One region of the Janthinobacterium sp. 1L-D-8-B-C4 genome, then DNA from elsewhere that is predicted to be linked to it. Evidence: predicted binding sites of a transcription regulator. Region 1 holds the regulator's gene; the other holds the start of a gene.
What was found. The regulator sigma-54, encoded in region 1, starts transcription at its own class of promoters, with help from an activator protein. The targets are predictions, from matches to a motif close to TGGCANGNAANCTGCTTT.

Region 1 (7,546 bases):
GCCGAAGATCGCCCGGTGGGCGTATTTACCGATGGCGACTTGCGCCGCATGTTCGAGCGCGTGCAGGATTTCACGCAAGTGGCGATCCGCGACGTGATGCATGCCCAGCCGCGCAGCATCGCGCCCGAACGCCTGGCCGTCGACGCGGTGGCCGTGATGGAACAGCACCGCATCAACCAGATGCTGGTGGTCGACCTTGACGGCAAACTGGTCGGCGCCTTGCATATTCATGACCTGACGCAGGCCAAGGTCATCTGATGCCCGCTGTGCTGCCTGTGGGCGGCGGACGTTTTTTTTGAGAGTGAAACACTATGCGTAAGCCAGAAGGCGCCCATCGCTGGCGCATGATTTTTACCGTGCTGGGCGCCGTTGCGGTGGCGTTCGGCAGCTTCTGGCTGCTCGAAGTGATGAACAAGAGCAGCCAGGACGTCAGTGCCGGCAAAAAATTGGACGAGCCCGATTATTTCGTCACCAATTTCAGCCTGGTGCGCATGGACTTGCAGGGCAAGCCCAGCTATATCGTTTCCGGCGCCAAGCTCACGCATTACCCGGCCGATGACTCTTCCGATATCGACCAGCCTTTCGTGCGCAAGATCAGCCCGGGCGTGCCGCCCTTGAACATGACGGCCGAACTGGCGCATATCGACCAGGGCAATACGCGTTTGCAACTGTCGCGCAAGGTCGTGATCGACCGCGTGGCCAGTCCGACAACGCAGAACATGACGCTGAAAACCGAGGCGCTGACGATTTTCCCCGATGAAGAGCGGATGGAGTCGGCCGTGCCGGTCGACCTGCTGTCGGGGCGTTCGCATGTGACCGGCGTGGGCCTGAAGGCCAATAATGCCTCCAGCGTGGTGGAAGTGCCGAGCTCGGTGCGCATCGTGATTCCGCCGCGCAAAGCCGTGCCGGCCAAATAAATAAAAGGACACTATCAAATGAAAAAAATCTTGCTGCTCAGCCTGTTTTCCCTGGCCGTGATGGGCGCTGCCCATGCCGAAAAGGCCGATTCCGAAAAAGAAGCCGTCATCACCGCCCAGCGCGGCCAGGTCGACGACATCAAGCAGACCCGCACCCTGACCGGCGACGTGGTGCTGGTGAAAGGCACGCTGACCATGAAGGCGGGGCGCGCCCTGATCACGGAAGATCCGCAGGGCTACCAGTTCATCACCTTCTGGGGCGAAGCGGGCAAGCTGGCCACTTTCCGCCAGAAGCGCGACGGCGAAGGCGACCTGTGGGTCGAAGGCGAAGCGGAACGGGTGGAATACAACAACAAGACCGAAGTCGTGAAACTGTTTTCCAGGGCCAAGCTGACGCGCCTGCAAGGCACCAAGCCGACCGACGTGGCCAATGGCGCCTTCATTTCGTATGACAGCCGCAATGAATTATTCAATATGGAAAACAGCGACAGCGGCACCAGCGCCCCCGGCGCCGGCAGCGTGCGCATGGTGATCCAGCCGAAGAACAAACCGGCGGCAGACAAAACGCCCGCCGCGCCCGCGCCAGGGAAAAAATAATGAACAAGAATGAACGTTGCGGCAGCACCCTGATCGTGCGGGGACTGCAGAAAACCTATGGCAAGCGGCAGGTCGTGCATGATGTGTCGCTGCAGGTCGAATGCGGCGAAGTGGTGGGCCTGCTGGGTCCGAACGGCGCCGGCAAGACCACCTCGTTCTACATGATCGTCGGCCTGGTGCCATCCGACGGCGGCACCATCGATATCAGCGGCGTCGATATTTCCAGCCTGCCGATCCACCGCCGCGCGCAGATGGGCCTGTCCTACCTGCCGCAGGAAGCGTCGGTGTTTCGCAAGCTGACGGTGGAAGACAATATCCGCGCCGTGCTGGAAATCCAGACCGTCGACGGCCGCCCTTTGAAAAAGGCCGAGATCGAGGAGCGCCTCGACAAATTGCTGGCCGACTTGCAGATTGAAAAGCTGCGCGAAAACCAGGCGCTGTCGCTGTCGGGCGGCGAACGGCGCCGCGTGGAAATCGCGCGCGCGCTGGCCACCGACCCGCGTTTCGTGCTGCTCGACGAGCCGTTCGCCGGCGTCGATCCGATCGCCGTGATCGAAATCCAGCGCATCGTGCGGTTTTTGAAAGAACGCAATATCGGCGTGCTGATCACCGACCACAACGTGCGCGAAACGCTGGGCATCTGCGACCGAGCCTACATCATCAACCAGGGCTCGGTGCTGGCATCAGGCCGGCCCGACGACATCATCGCCAACGAGTCGGTGCGCCGCGTGTATCTGGGCGAACATTTCCGCATGTAAGCCGATGAAACAATCACTGCAGCTGCGCACCTCGCAGCACCTGGCACTGACGCCGCAATTACAGCAATCGATACGCCTGTTGCAATTGTCCACGCTGGAATTGCACCAGGAGCTGGAGCAATTGCTGACCGATAATCCCTTGCTGGAGCGTCTCGACGATCCGCTCGACCGTTCCTTGCGCCTGCTGTCCGATGGTGCCCTGAGTTCGACTGCTGCGCCAGGCGAAGCGCCGCCTGCGCCGCCTGGCCAGGAAGCGCCGGCGCCGGCGGCCGAAGCGGAAACGTTCGATGGTGAAGGCGGCGAGAGCACGGCCGCGCCCGAAGGCGGCGACAGCGACTGGAACGAGGCCAGCCGCGGCAAGGCGCCCGACGATGAGGATTCCCGCCCGCAACTGGAAGCCCATCATTGCACCTTGCGCGAACACCTGATGGAGCAGATGCGCGTGACCGTGCTGGAACTGCGCGACCGCGCGCTGGTCGAACTGATCATCGATGCGCTCGACGACAATGGCTACCTGGAGGAATCGCTTGACGATATCCTGGCGCGCCTGCCCGAGGAACTGGAAGTCGACGCCGACGAACTGCGCACCGCCTTGTCGCTGCTGCAAAGTTTCGATCCGCCCGGCGTGGGTGCGCGCAATGCGTCCGAATGCCTGGCGCTGCAGATCAAACGCCTGCCGCAGGTGGCGCTGGTGACGCGCCGCATGGCCTTGACCATCGTTGAAAAACACCTGGCCTGGTTTGCCCAGCGCGACTTCAACAAGCTGAAAAAAGCCCTCGATTGCGACGATGAAGACTTGCGCGAAGCGCAGACCGTGATTCGCTTGTGCAACCCGCACCCGGGCGCCGTGTTTGCGTCCGACGTGTCCGATTACGTGGTGCCGGACGTGGTGGTCAAGCGGGCCCGCAATGGCTGGCAGGTGTCGCTCAACAATGACGTGATGCCGCGCCTGCGCGTGAACGCCATGTACGCCAACCTGCTCAAGCAAGGCAAGGGCGAGGGCGGCATGGGCGCGCAGTTGCAGGAAGCCAAGTGGCTGATCAAGAACATGCGCCAGCGCTTCGACACCATCCTGCGCGTGGCGCAGGCGATAGTGGAACGGCAAAAGGATTTTTTCTCGCATGGCGCAGTTGCCATGCGGCCACTTGTGCTTCGCGAAATAGCTGATACACTGGGTTTACACGAGAGTACTATCTCGCGGGTAACAACCCAAAAGTACATGCTGACCCCGCATGGAATGTTTGAGTTGAAGTATTTCTTTGGCAGCCACGTCGCCACCGAAGCAGGAGGGGAGGCGTCATCGACGGCGATACGTGCCTTGATCGTGCAATTGACAGGAGCAGAGAACCCTAAAAATCCTTTATCCGACAGTAAGATTGCGGACATGCTGGGGGAACAAGGCATGGTGATTGCGCGACGTACTGTTGCCAAATACCGGGAAGCGTTGAAAATTCCGCCAGTGAGTCTGCGTAAGTCTTTGTAGTTTTTTTCGGTTCCTCTGCGGGCCGGAACGATGGCCACCGCACGAACCCGATCATCTTTAGGAGTGTGTATGAATCTCACCATCAGCGGACATCATCTCGAAGTGACACCAGCCATCCGTGAATACGTACAAACCAAACTGGAGCGCGTGAAACGCCATTTCGATCACGTTATCGATATCGCCGTGATTCTGACCGTCGACAACCTCAAAGAGAAAGAAAAACGCCAGAAGGCCGAAGTGAATCTGCGACTGAGCGGCAAGACCGTCTACGTGGAAAGCCTGGCGCAAGACCTGTATGCCGCGATCGACAGCCTGATCGACAAGCTGGACCGGCAAGTGATGAAGTACAAAACCAAAGTGCAAGGGCACGGTAAAGAGGCGATCAAGCATCTGCCAGACAACACTCCTGAAGAAGCCGCCGCCGTCTAGGCCTGCCGCTCCGGATTGTTGTGATCAACTAAGGGCGCGCTGTGTTTACTTCGCGCCCTTTTTTGCGCCCATTTTTCCGGCTCAGCTACGCTCGCGGTGGCGCAGCACGACCCGTTCGCGGTCGGCAAAATACTGCGCCAGGTGTTCCGCCATATATACCGAACGGTGCTGGCCACCGGTGCAGCCGAGCGCCACCGTCAGATAGCTGCGGTTGTCGGACTTGAACGACGGCAGCCACTTTTCCACGAAATTGCGGATATCGGCAAACAGTTCCAGGGCGCTGGGCTGGGCATCGAGAAAAGCGATCACCGGCGCGTCGCGGCCATCGAGCGGGCGCAGCGCCAGGTCGTAATACGGATTGGGCAGGGCCCGCACGTCAAACACGAAGTCGGCGTCCAGCGGCACGCCCAGCTTGAAGGCGAACGATTCGAAGAACAGGGTCAGCGGCGCGCGTTCGGAGGCGACGATATCCTTGATCCAGGCACGCAGCTTGTTGGCGCTCAGCTCCGAGGTGTCGATCACATGGCCCAGTTGCTGTATCGCCGACAGCCGCTCGCGCTCTTCCGAGATGCATTCGATCAGCGTGCGGCGGCTGGCCGGATTCTCGCCTGGAAGCAATTCATGCGACAAAGGATGACTGCGTCGCGTTTCCGAAAAGCGCGCCACCAGGGAATGCGTGGTGGCGGTCAGAAACAGCACCTTGACGTCATGCCCCTGCGCACGCAGCAGTGCCACATTGTGCGGCAGGCTAGTCAGCGATTCCGCACTGCGTGCATCGACCGCCACGCCGAGCCTGTTGGTGCCTTCGTCGAGCAAGGTTTGCACCAGGCTCGGCAACAAAGCGGGCGGCAGGTTGTCGACACAGTAAAAACCGGTATCCTCCAGCACCTTGAGTGCAACAGATTTGCCGGAGCCGGAAATGCCGGTAAGTAGAATGATGTGCATAGGCGCGATCATACAATAAAGACTGCCTGCGCGTGCCGCGGCAATCGTCTTTACATTTTATTGCAATTGAATATGGAGGCTGCCCGCGGCCTCAGTCGCCACTCATGGCGAGTCGTTGGTGCAGCAGGGAATTCACGAAGCAGCGCTTCGTGCCTGCGTAACGGTTCGCCCTTGCAAGGGTGACCTCCTTGGCAACATTAATCGCCGCTCATGGCGAGTCATTGGTGCAGCAGGGAATTCACGAAGCACCGCTTCGTGCCTGCGTAACGGTTCGCCCTTGCAAGGGCGAACTCCTTGGCAACATTAATCGCCACTCATGGCGAGTCGTTGCCGCTCCATGAATTCCTGCAGCGTATCAATCCCGCGCAGCTGCAAGATGGTATTGCGCACCGCTGCTTCAAGCAGCACGGCGATATTGCGGCCGGCGGCGACGGGGATGACGACCTTGCGCACCGGCAGGCCCAGCACGTCTTCGGTGGGGAACAGGAAGGGCAGGCGCTCGACTTCTTCTTCCAGTGCGTTGCGGCGCACCAGGTGCACGATCAGTTTCAAGCGCATCTTGCGGCGCACGGCCGTTTCGCCAAAGATGGCCTTGATGTCGAGCAGGCCCAGGCCGCGCACTTCGAGCAGGTTCTGCAGCAGCGGCGGGCAGCGCCCTTCGATCATGTTGGGCGCGATGCGCGAAAATTCCACGGCGTCGTCGGCCACCAGGCCGTGGCTGCGCGAAATCAGCTCCAGCCCAAGCTCGCTCTTTCCCAGGCCCGAGTCGCCGGTGATCAACACGCCCACGCCTAGCACGTCCATGAACACGCCGTGCATGATAATGCGCTGCGCCAGCTTTTTCGACAGGTAGACGCGCAGGAAGTCGATCACTTGGGCAGCTGGCAGCGGCGTGGAAAACAAAGGGATATTCTGCTCGTCGCAGATGGCCAGGATGTCGGGCGGCGTTTCCAGGCCTTGCGCAATGATCAGCGCGGGCGGGCCGCCGGCAATCAGCTCGCCAATCACGTGGGTGCGCGTATTGACCTTCAGGCGCTGGTAGTAATTGATTTCCTGGTGGCCAAACACCTGGATGCGGCCCGGGTGGATCAGGTTCAAGTGGCCGACCTGGTCGGCGGCCGACGAGACGTCGCCCGAGATCAGGCGCTCGCCGCCGGGGAAGCCGGCAAACCAGCCCAGTTGCAGACTTTCGCGATTGTCGTCGTACAGGCGTTGTATCGTCAGCGGCGTTTGCAACATGGCAGTTTTCTTCAGGAGTGGATCAATTGCTGAAGTTTAACCTGCCGCTTGCAGACTGGGTTGCCAATTGACGATGCGCGAATGCACGGATTTCGGTTCCGGGTCGGTGGCCAGCGCCGTGCGGAAAGCATCGTCGGAAAACATTTCGGCGATTTCCGACAGGATTTCCAGGTGTTGCTGGGTCACATGGTCGGGAATCAGCAGGAAAAACAACAGGCTGACCGGCTTGCCGTCGGGTGACTCGAACGGAATTGGTTCGGCCAGGCGCACAAAGGCGCCAAGTGGCGCTTTCAGCGTCTTGGTGCCTTTGATGCGGCCGTGCGGCACTGCCACGCCATGGCCAAGACCCGTCGAGCCCAGGCGTTCGCGGGCGAACAGATTGTCCGACACGGTAGAGCGGGCGATGCCGTAGTTGTTTTCGAAGATCAGGCCGGCTTGCTCGAAAGCGCGCTTTTTGCTGGAGACTTCCAGGTCCAGGAGGACGTTTTCGAGGGATAGTATTTTGCTAAGATTAGTCATGACACTCAATGAAATGGTGCAATGCGCAGAGGGCTTGCGAGCCGAATTATAGGCCTGTTTTCGTGGCCTGTAACGCCAATTCTCAACAGTATAAGCTCGCTGCCGGCGCAGTGGGCACTCTGGCGGGGCAAGCAAGCATTTTATCAAAAAAATAACGCCAAAGCCAGTTAGCTATTTCTTGATTGAAAACGAAACTCCTGCCGGTTTTTCCGTCGCCGAATGCAGATTTTCCGACTTTTCAGCGTTTTGTGTTGCTTGCAGCAACGACGCTGGCGTTGTTTTAAAACACAGCCAGCATTCCTGGAAGCATCATTCTGCGCGCTTCCGGCGGCCATGACCAGTACTTATTGGCGCGCATTGCGCAGATTGCCTGGCATGTGGCCAGTGCTGAAGTTGCTGCGCCAGGGGTTGATGTCCAGGCCGCCGCGCCGCGTATAGCGTGCGTAGACGGACAATTTTTGCGGCTTGCACTGGCGCAGGATGTCGACAAAGATGCGTTCGACGCATTGCTCATGGAATTCATTGTGCTCACGGAAACCGATCAGGTAGCGCAGCAAGCTTTCCTGGTCGATCTGCGGGCCGGCGTACTCGATCTGCACGCTGCCCCAGTCCGGCTGGCCGGTGACCAGGCAATTCGATTTGAGCAGGTGCGATACCAG
Region 2 (7,546 bases), on a different contig from region 1:
ACCACCGGCTCGGCCACCGCATCCTTGATGCTTTCAAAGGTCGGCACGCCTTCCTGGATGATCACGTCGGTGACCAGCTGGCCATCCTTGACGATGGACATTTTTTCGCGCTGCTTGCGCGACAGGTCGCGCACTTCGCTGGCGTCGCGCACCGTCATGATGCCGGTGCCATAGGTGCCCGCGTCAGGCTTGACGATGACGAACGGCTTTTCCTTGATGCCGTATTCCTTGTACTTCTTGCGGATCTTGGCCAGCAGCACGTCGACGCTGGCGGCCAGCGCATCTTCGCCCTCGCCTTCCTGGAAGTTCACGCCGCTGCACTTGGCGTGGAAAGGGTTCAGCATCCAGGGATCGACGTCGATCATCTTGCCGAATTTTTTCACCACTTCATCGTAGGCCGTGTAGTGGTTGCTCTTGCGGCGCAAGGCCCAGCCCGCATGCAAGGGCGGCAGCAGGCTTTGTTCATGGATGTTTTGCAGGATGTCGGGAATGCCGTCGGACAGATCGTTGTTCAGCAAGATCGTGCAAGGATCGAAATCTTTCAAGCCCAGGCGGCGGCCATTGTTCAGGCGCACCAGCGGCTCGATCACCAGCATATTGCCGTCCGGCAGGGCCAGCGGCGTGGGCTGGGTAATCTCGGGCGACCAGGAACCGAAACGCACGTGCAGTCCCGTCTGGCGGAAGATCTGCATCAGGCGTGCCACGTTCTGCAGATACTGCGGCGTGGTGTTGTGCAATTCCGGCACGATCAAGAGGTTGCGGGCGTCCGGGCAATATTTGTCGATCGCGGCCATCGCCGCCTGCACCGACAGCGGCAGCATTTCGGTAGCCAGGTTGTGAAAACCGCCAGGGAACAGATTGGTGTCGACCGGGGCCAGCTTGTAGCCGGCGTTGCGCAAGTCGACCGAGCAATAGAATGGCGGCGTATGTTCTTGCCATTCCATGCGGAACCAGCGCTCAATGGCCGGCGTGGCGGCGAGGATCTTTTTTTCGAGGTCGAGCAGCGGTCCGGTCAGGGCCGTGACGAGATGGGGAACCATAGTTACATCCTTAAATTATGTGCAGTATTCAAAAAAGCACACAGAACTGCCGACTATATTACCGTGTAAGTAGCCCAAATCGGGGCAAAAGCCTTGTTTTAAAGACCTTCGCCGTTCCCCAGACGAAAAAAAGGCGCCTCAACGAGGCGCCTTTCCGGCAAAACAACTCACAACATCAATAATTAACCGTGGTAAGCCTGCTCGCCGTGGCTGCTGATGTCCAAACCTTCGCGTTCTTCTTCTTCCGGTACGCGCAGACCGATGACGATATCGACCAGCTTGTAGGCGATCACGGAAACCACGGCCGACCAGATGACCGTGGTGCCGACCGCTTGCGCCTGTACCCACACTTGATGGCCGATCGAATACGGATCGGTCGAGATTTTATTGGTGACATAGTCGAAAATGCCCTGGCCACCCAATTGTGGCGCAGCAAACACGCCGGTCAGGATGGCACCCAGGATACCGCCGACGCCGTGCACGCCGAACACGTCGAGCGAATCATCGGCACCGATCAGGCGTTTCAGGCCAGTCACGCCCCACAGGCAGACGATACCGGCCAGCAGGCCGATCACCAGGCCGCCCATCGGGCCGACAAAACCGGCCGCAGGCGTGATCGCCACCAGGCCGGCAACCGCGCCGGAAGCGCCACCGAGCATCGAAGGCTTGCCTTTGGTGATCCATTCACCGAATACCCACGACAGCGTTGCAGCAGCGGTCGCCAGCATGGTGTTGACGAAGGCCAAGGCAGCCAGGTCGCCTGCTTCCATCGAGGAACCGGCATTGAAACCGAACCAGCCCACCCACAGCAGGGAAGCGCCGATCATGGTCATCGTCAGCGAGTGTGGCGCCATCGATTCACGGCCGTAGCCGACGCGTTTGCCGATCATGATCGCGCCAACCAGGCCAGCGACAGCGGCGTTGATGTGCACCACGGTGCCGCCGGCGAAGTCCAGCGCGCCTTTTTGATAGATCCAGCCAGCCTTGGCGGCTTCAACCGCGACCGAAGCGGCGTCGGTGATCATGTCAGGACCGGTCCAGAACCACACCATGTGGGCCGCTGGCAGGTAGGCAAACGTGAACCACAGTACAACGAAAGCCAGTACGGCCGAGAACTTGGCGCGCTCGGCAAAGGCGCCGACGATCAGTGCGCAGGTAATCGCCGCAAACGTGCCCTGGAAGGCCACGAAGACGAACTCGGGAATGACCACGCCCTTGCTGAAGGTAGCGGCAACGGCAAAGGTGCCAGTGGCCGGATCCCAGATACCGTTCAGGAAGGCGCGGGCAAAGGTGCCGAAGAACGCATTGCCTTCAGTGAACGCCAGCGAGTAGCCATAGATGCACCACAACACGACCACCAGGGAGAACACCATGAACACCTGCATCAGCACCGACAGCATGTTCTTGGAACGCACCAGGCCGCCGTAGAACAGGGCCAGGCCAGGAATTGTCATCAGAATGACCAGGATGGCGCAGACCATCATGAAACCGGTGTCGCCCTTGTTGGGTACCGGTGCGGGCGCCGCCGCAGGTGCAGCAGCAGGAGCGGCGGCCACTGCGGCAGGCGCAGGAGCGGCGGCTGGCACGGCAAGCGGTGCGACTTCCGGCGTGGCGACAGCGGCCGTGGTGGCCGCGGCAGCTTCCGGTTTCGCAGGTGCATCGGCAAAACTTGGCGCGGAGACGCCAAATGCAAACAGACAGGCTACCCCAGCTAGCAATTTTGTTATATTTTTACGCATCAATATTCCCCTTAGAGCGCTTCGTTGCCGGTTTCGCCGGTGCGGATGCGGATGACTTGTTCCAGAGTGGTGACGAAAATCTTGCCATCGCCGATTTTACCGGTACGCGCGGCGCCTTCGATCGCTTCGATGGCCTGGTCGACGATGGCGTCATCGACGGCTGCTTCAATCTTGGTTTTTGGCAGGAAATCGACCACGTACTCGGCGCCACGGTACAGTTCCGTGTGGCCTTTCTGGCGGCCGAAACCCTTCACTTCCGTGACGGTAATGCCTTGCACATTAATAGCTGACAAGGCTTCGCGCACTTCGTCCAGCTTGAAGGGCTTGATGATCGCGGTAATCATTTTCATGGCAATCTCGCTTAAAAAGTTTTGGAAACAGTCAGTACTGCACCGGTTTTGGCCAGGTTCTTGCCGTTCGGCGCGAAGGAATCGATATTCGCCTTGACCGCCGCCAGCGACACGGTCACCACGCCGTAGTCTTTGGTCACGCCGATCTTGTAATCGTTGTAGCTGAGGGAACCGTTATGGGCGACCTTCTGGTGGCCGGCGTGCAGGTTCAGCATATAGCCGTCGGTGATTTCGACATTGGCGCCGACGTCGAGATAGCCGCTGTTCTTGCTGTCGGCCACGCCGAACAAATTAGTGGTCGAGTGGGAATACTTGATATAGGCAGGACCGAAACCGAGCTGGCCATACAGTTCAAAGGTATTGGCGTTGGTGCTCAGGCCATTCGACGGGTAGAAGTAGTACAAGCCGCCCACGTCGTAGCTGATGCCCTCGCTGATCTCGCCGCGCTTGCCGCCGTAGACATCCCATTCGATATTCGTGTCGCCACCACCGTCCTTGATCCATTTGATGCTCGACAGCCAGGTGCCCAGGTACAGGCCGGTCGGATTGTGCGTGTAATCGGCGCCGCCGCTGATGGCCGGTTTCAAACGCGTTTGCGACACGCCGCGATAACGGTAGTCGCTGGTCAGGGCCACGTTGTACGCCACCACATTGTCAGGCACTGCTTCGGCCGCGGCTGGCGCTGCGGCAACTTCCTGCGCCATGGCAGCACCGCACATCGCGGACATGGCAAATGCCAGCGTAGCTGCTACAGTCATGCTCTTGGACAGATTCTTCATGGCGATTCCCTTTTATTGAACTTTTAAAGCGGTTGAGGTTTAAAATCTGGTCTGGCGATCACAAAGCGTTCATTAACTCTTTAGCAGAATGCGTGCCAGCTTCATTGCCACCTTGACAGCTGAATTTCCGTCCATACATAGCCTGCAAGCCCTAGGAAATACGGAAGATGGCCGAGCAATCTTGTTGAACCTTTCACTTTCGCACCACATTAAAGCTGATGTGCACCGCAATGGTGCGATGCACTTGCAGCACCACTAAGGACATACCATGGACATGAATACTTTCTTTAACGATTTGCAGGGCAAGATCCACCAGGCCATCGAAAATTCGCCGGCCAAGGATATCGAAAAGAACGTGAAGTCGATGATGACCCAGGGCTTCGCCCGCCTGGACCTGGTCACGCGCGAGGAGTTCGATATCCAGGCACAGGTACTGGCCAAGACGCGTGCCAAACTCGATGCGCTCGAACTGCGCGTGATCGAACTCGAAGCACGCCTGAATGACTCCAAAACAGTCAATGTCAGCAAGCCCCTGTAAAGCAGTCAGTACTGGCGAACCTCAAGCGTCATGCCCAAGCAAGCACTAGACTGATCCTGCCCGCGCACCGCGGTGCAGGGAGATGTCATGAGCCTGGCAGTCTTGAAAAGCCGCGCCCTGGCCGGCATGGAAGCACCCGAGGTCAATGTCGAAGTGCATCTCGCCAATGGCCTGCCCTCGTTTACCATCGTTGGCCTGCCTGACACCGAAGTCAAGGAGTCACGCGACAGGGTGCGTGCCGCGCTGCAAAACTGCGGCTTCGACATGCCGGCCAGGCGCATCACGGCCAACCTGGCGCCAGCCGACCTGCCGAAGGAATCGGGACGCTTCGACCTGCCGATCGCGCTGGGCATCCTGGCCGCCTCTGGCCAACTTCCCGCCGAACGACTGCATGAATATGAATTTGCCGGCGAGCTGTCGCTGTCGGGACAGTTGCGGCCCATCCGTGGCGCGCTGGCGATGACGTTTGCCATGCAACGCAGCAAAAGTGGCGCGCCGCGCGCCTTCATTTTGCCGCACGCTAATGCTGATGAGGCAGCGCTGGTGCCGAACGCCAGCATCTATCCGGCCCACAGCCTGCTCGAAGTGTGCGCCCATTTTGCAGCGCGCGATCAGCGCACCGCCCTGCAGCGGCACCAGCCAGCCTTGCTGGCGCCGCATTTTTCCTATCCCGACTTTGCCGACGTACAAGGACAGCACCATGCGCGGCGGGCGCTGGAGGTGGCTGCCGCCGGTGGCCACAGCCTGCTGATGGTGGGGCCGCCCGGCGCCGGCAAGACCATGCTGGCCAGCCGCTTTCCCGGCATCTTGCCGCCGATGAGCGATGAAGAGGCACTGGAAGCGGCGGCCGTACATTCGCTGGGCGGCAACTTCAAGGTGGAAAACTGGAAACGCCGGCCGTATCGCGCGCCGCACCAGACGGCCTCTGGCGTGGCCCTGGTCGGTGGCGGCAATGTGCCGCGTCCCGGAGAAATTTCACTGGCCCATTGCGGCGTACTGTTTCTCGACGAAATCGCCGAATTCGAGCGCAGGGTATTGGACGTGTTGCGCCAGCCGATGGAGTCCGGCGTGATCACCATTTCGCGCGCGGCGCGCCAGGCCGAGTTCCCGGCACGTTTTCAACTGATCGCCGCCATGAATCCCTGCCCCTGCGGTTATCTGGGCCATGCGTCCGGCCGCTGCCGATGCACCCCGGACGCCGTGCTGCGCTACCATGGCCGGCTGTCGGGTCCGCTGCTCGACCGCATCGATTTGCAAATCGAAGTGCCGGCCATGGCGCCGGCAATGCTGGGCGCGAAGGCGGTTGCCGGTGAAAGCACGGCGGCGATCGCCGCGCGCGTGGCGGCAGCGTTTGCCTTGCAGCTGGCGCGCCAGGGAAAAGCCAACCATCAACTGGACAATCAGGAAATCGCGCTATATTGCCAGCTCGACGCACCTGGCGAACAGCTGCTGCACGGCGCCATGCTGCGTCTGCACTGGTCGGCACGCACCTATCACCGCGTATTGCGTGTGGCGCGCAGCATTGCCGACCTGGCCGGCAGCAGCACCATCACCAGAGTGCATGTTGCCGAAGCCATACAGTACCGGCGCGTATTGCATGTTGCCTGAGCCGTGCGCGTGCGCGATTGCATGCAACAGGCAGCACTGCTACCATCGCCTGATGAAAAAAACATCATTCACCGCCATCGCCAGCGTGCTGGCCACCGCCACCATCCTGGCCGCTTGCAGCCCCAAATTCGACTGGCGCGAATATCGCAGCCCGGATGCGCACTTCACAGCGCTGTTTCCCGGCAAGCCCGCCGTGCTGACGCGCGAGATAGATCTCGATGGCAAGAAGGTCAGCCTGACCATGACGGCCAGCGAAGTCGATGGCAATACCTTTGCCATCGGCAGCGCCGAGCTGGGCAGCGCGGAACAGGCACAGGCCGCCTTGCCGGCCATGAAGCAGGCCTTGCTCAACAATATCAAGGGCACAGTGCGCAGCGAAAAGTCGGCCACGGCGGCCAGCAGCAACGCCGCTGGCACGCACCAGAAAAGCAGCGTCAGCATCGAAGCCACGGGCACCCAGAATGGCCAGCCAGCCTTGCTGGTCGGACGCTTCGTGGCGCAGGACAAGCGCATCTTCCAAGTCGTTATTCTCGGGCAGGAAAGCAAGCTGTCGCGCGAGAATATCGACACCTTTATGGACTCGGTCAAGATTGAGTGAGAAATTTCTGCTTAGCCCAAACTTAAAATCACGGCCTTGGCACTTGTAAATAAGTGTCCCGTCCAACACATGTTGCTGTCCGGCTTGCAGACGCCCTGTGCAAAAATCCAAGTCGTGATATGGTTTCATGACTAACAACAAGAATTCAGAAAGCCTATTATGTTGATCTCATTCAAATCCAAATCCTCCCCTGCAGTCCTGATGTACCAGGAACACGCGCAACGTATCCTCGACATCCTGCACAAGAGCCCGACGCGCGGCGTGATCACGCCTGCGGAAGCAGGCCACGCGCTGGAGCTGCTGGAAAAAGAAGTGGCTGAAACCAAAGCCCACCCGGAAAACGACATCGAACACGATGCGCATACGCCAGAAACCCTGGAAGATGGCGAGTCGGGTGAACACGCACGTGCGCAAAAAGTCCATTTTTCTCAGCGCGCCTTCCCGCTGATGGAAATGCTGCGCTCGGCCAAGGCCGAAGGCGAGAGCATTATCTGGGGTATTTGATACCGTACCAGAAAGTAATGGACGAAAAAAAAACCCCGCTCATCACTGAGCGGGGTTTTTCTTTACTACGAATAACAAGCCTGACGATAACCTACTTTCACACTGGTTGCAGCACTATCATCGGCGCAGAGTTGTTTCACGGTCCTGTTCGGGATGGGAAGGGGTGGTACCAACTTGCTATGGTCATCAGGCATAACTTTTTCAACAACCTGCTCCCAACGGGGCAGCAGGCCATCTGATCTGAGGAGGAGAATTATATAGCAATCCGCGTCGACAAGGTGGCCAATATATCGATTTCTGACACAATAAAACAGCAGACGAAAAAAAACCCCGCTCATCACTGATCGGGGTTTTTCTCTACTACGAATAACAAGCCTGACGATAACCTAC

Region 2: the regulator sigma-54 is predicted to act here: its motif matches at 3,989-4,006, upstream of AC0Z42_RS16390 (TorF family putative porin).

The regions. Positions count from the first base shown of each region.
Region 1 is NZ_JBXAVX010000016.1:82,541-90,086, forward strand. Features, by position in the region: gene AC0Z42_RS23870 (KpsF/GutQ family sugar-phosphate isomerase) at 1-258, shown strand, start outside; gene lptC (LPS export ABC transporter periplasmic protein LptC) at 312-917, shown strand; gene lptA (lipopolysaccharide transport periplasmic protein LptA) at 936-1,514, shown strand; gene lptB (LPS export ABC transporter ATP-binding protein) at 1,514-2,272, shown strand; gene AC0Z42_RS23890 (RNA polymerase factor sigma-54) at 2,277-3,755, shown strand; gene hpf (ribosome hibernation-promoting factor, HPF/YfiA family) at 3,825-4,184, shown strand; gene rapZ (RNase adapter RapZ) at 4,266-5,129, opposite strand; gene hprK (HPr(Ser) kinase/phosphatase) at 5,433-6,368, opposite strand; gene AC0Z42_RS23910 (PTS sugar transporter subunit IIA) at 6,405-6,887, opposite strand; gene queF (NADPH-dependent 7-cyano-7-deazaguanine reductase QueF) at 7,232-7,546, opposite strand, start outside.
Region 2 is NZ_JBXAVX010000008.1:260,668-268,213, forward strand. Features, by position in the region: gene gshA (glutamate--cysteine ligase) at 1-1,040, opposite strand, end outside; gene AC0Z42_RS16380 (ammonium transporter) at 1,223-2,779, opposite strand; gene AC0Z42_RS16385 (P-II family nitrogen regulator) at 2,791-3,129, opposite strand; gene AC0Z42_RS16390 (TorF family putative porin) at 3,141-3,908, opposite strand; gene AC0Z42_RS16395 (accessory factor UbiK family protein) at 4,177-4,446, shown strand; gene AC0Z42_RS16400 (YifB family Mg chelatase-like AAA ATPase) at 4,534-6,054, shown strand; gene AC0Z42_RS16405 (hypothetical protein) at 6,107-6,652, shown strand; gene AC0Z42_RS16410 (DUF1840 domain-containing protein) at 6,812-7,156, shown strand; rRNA gene rrf (5S ribosomal RNA) at 7,235-7,347, opposite strand.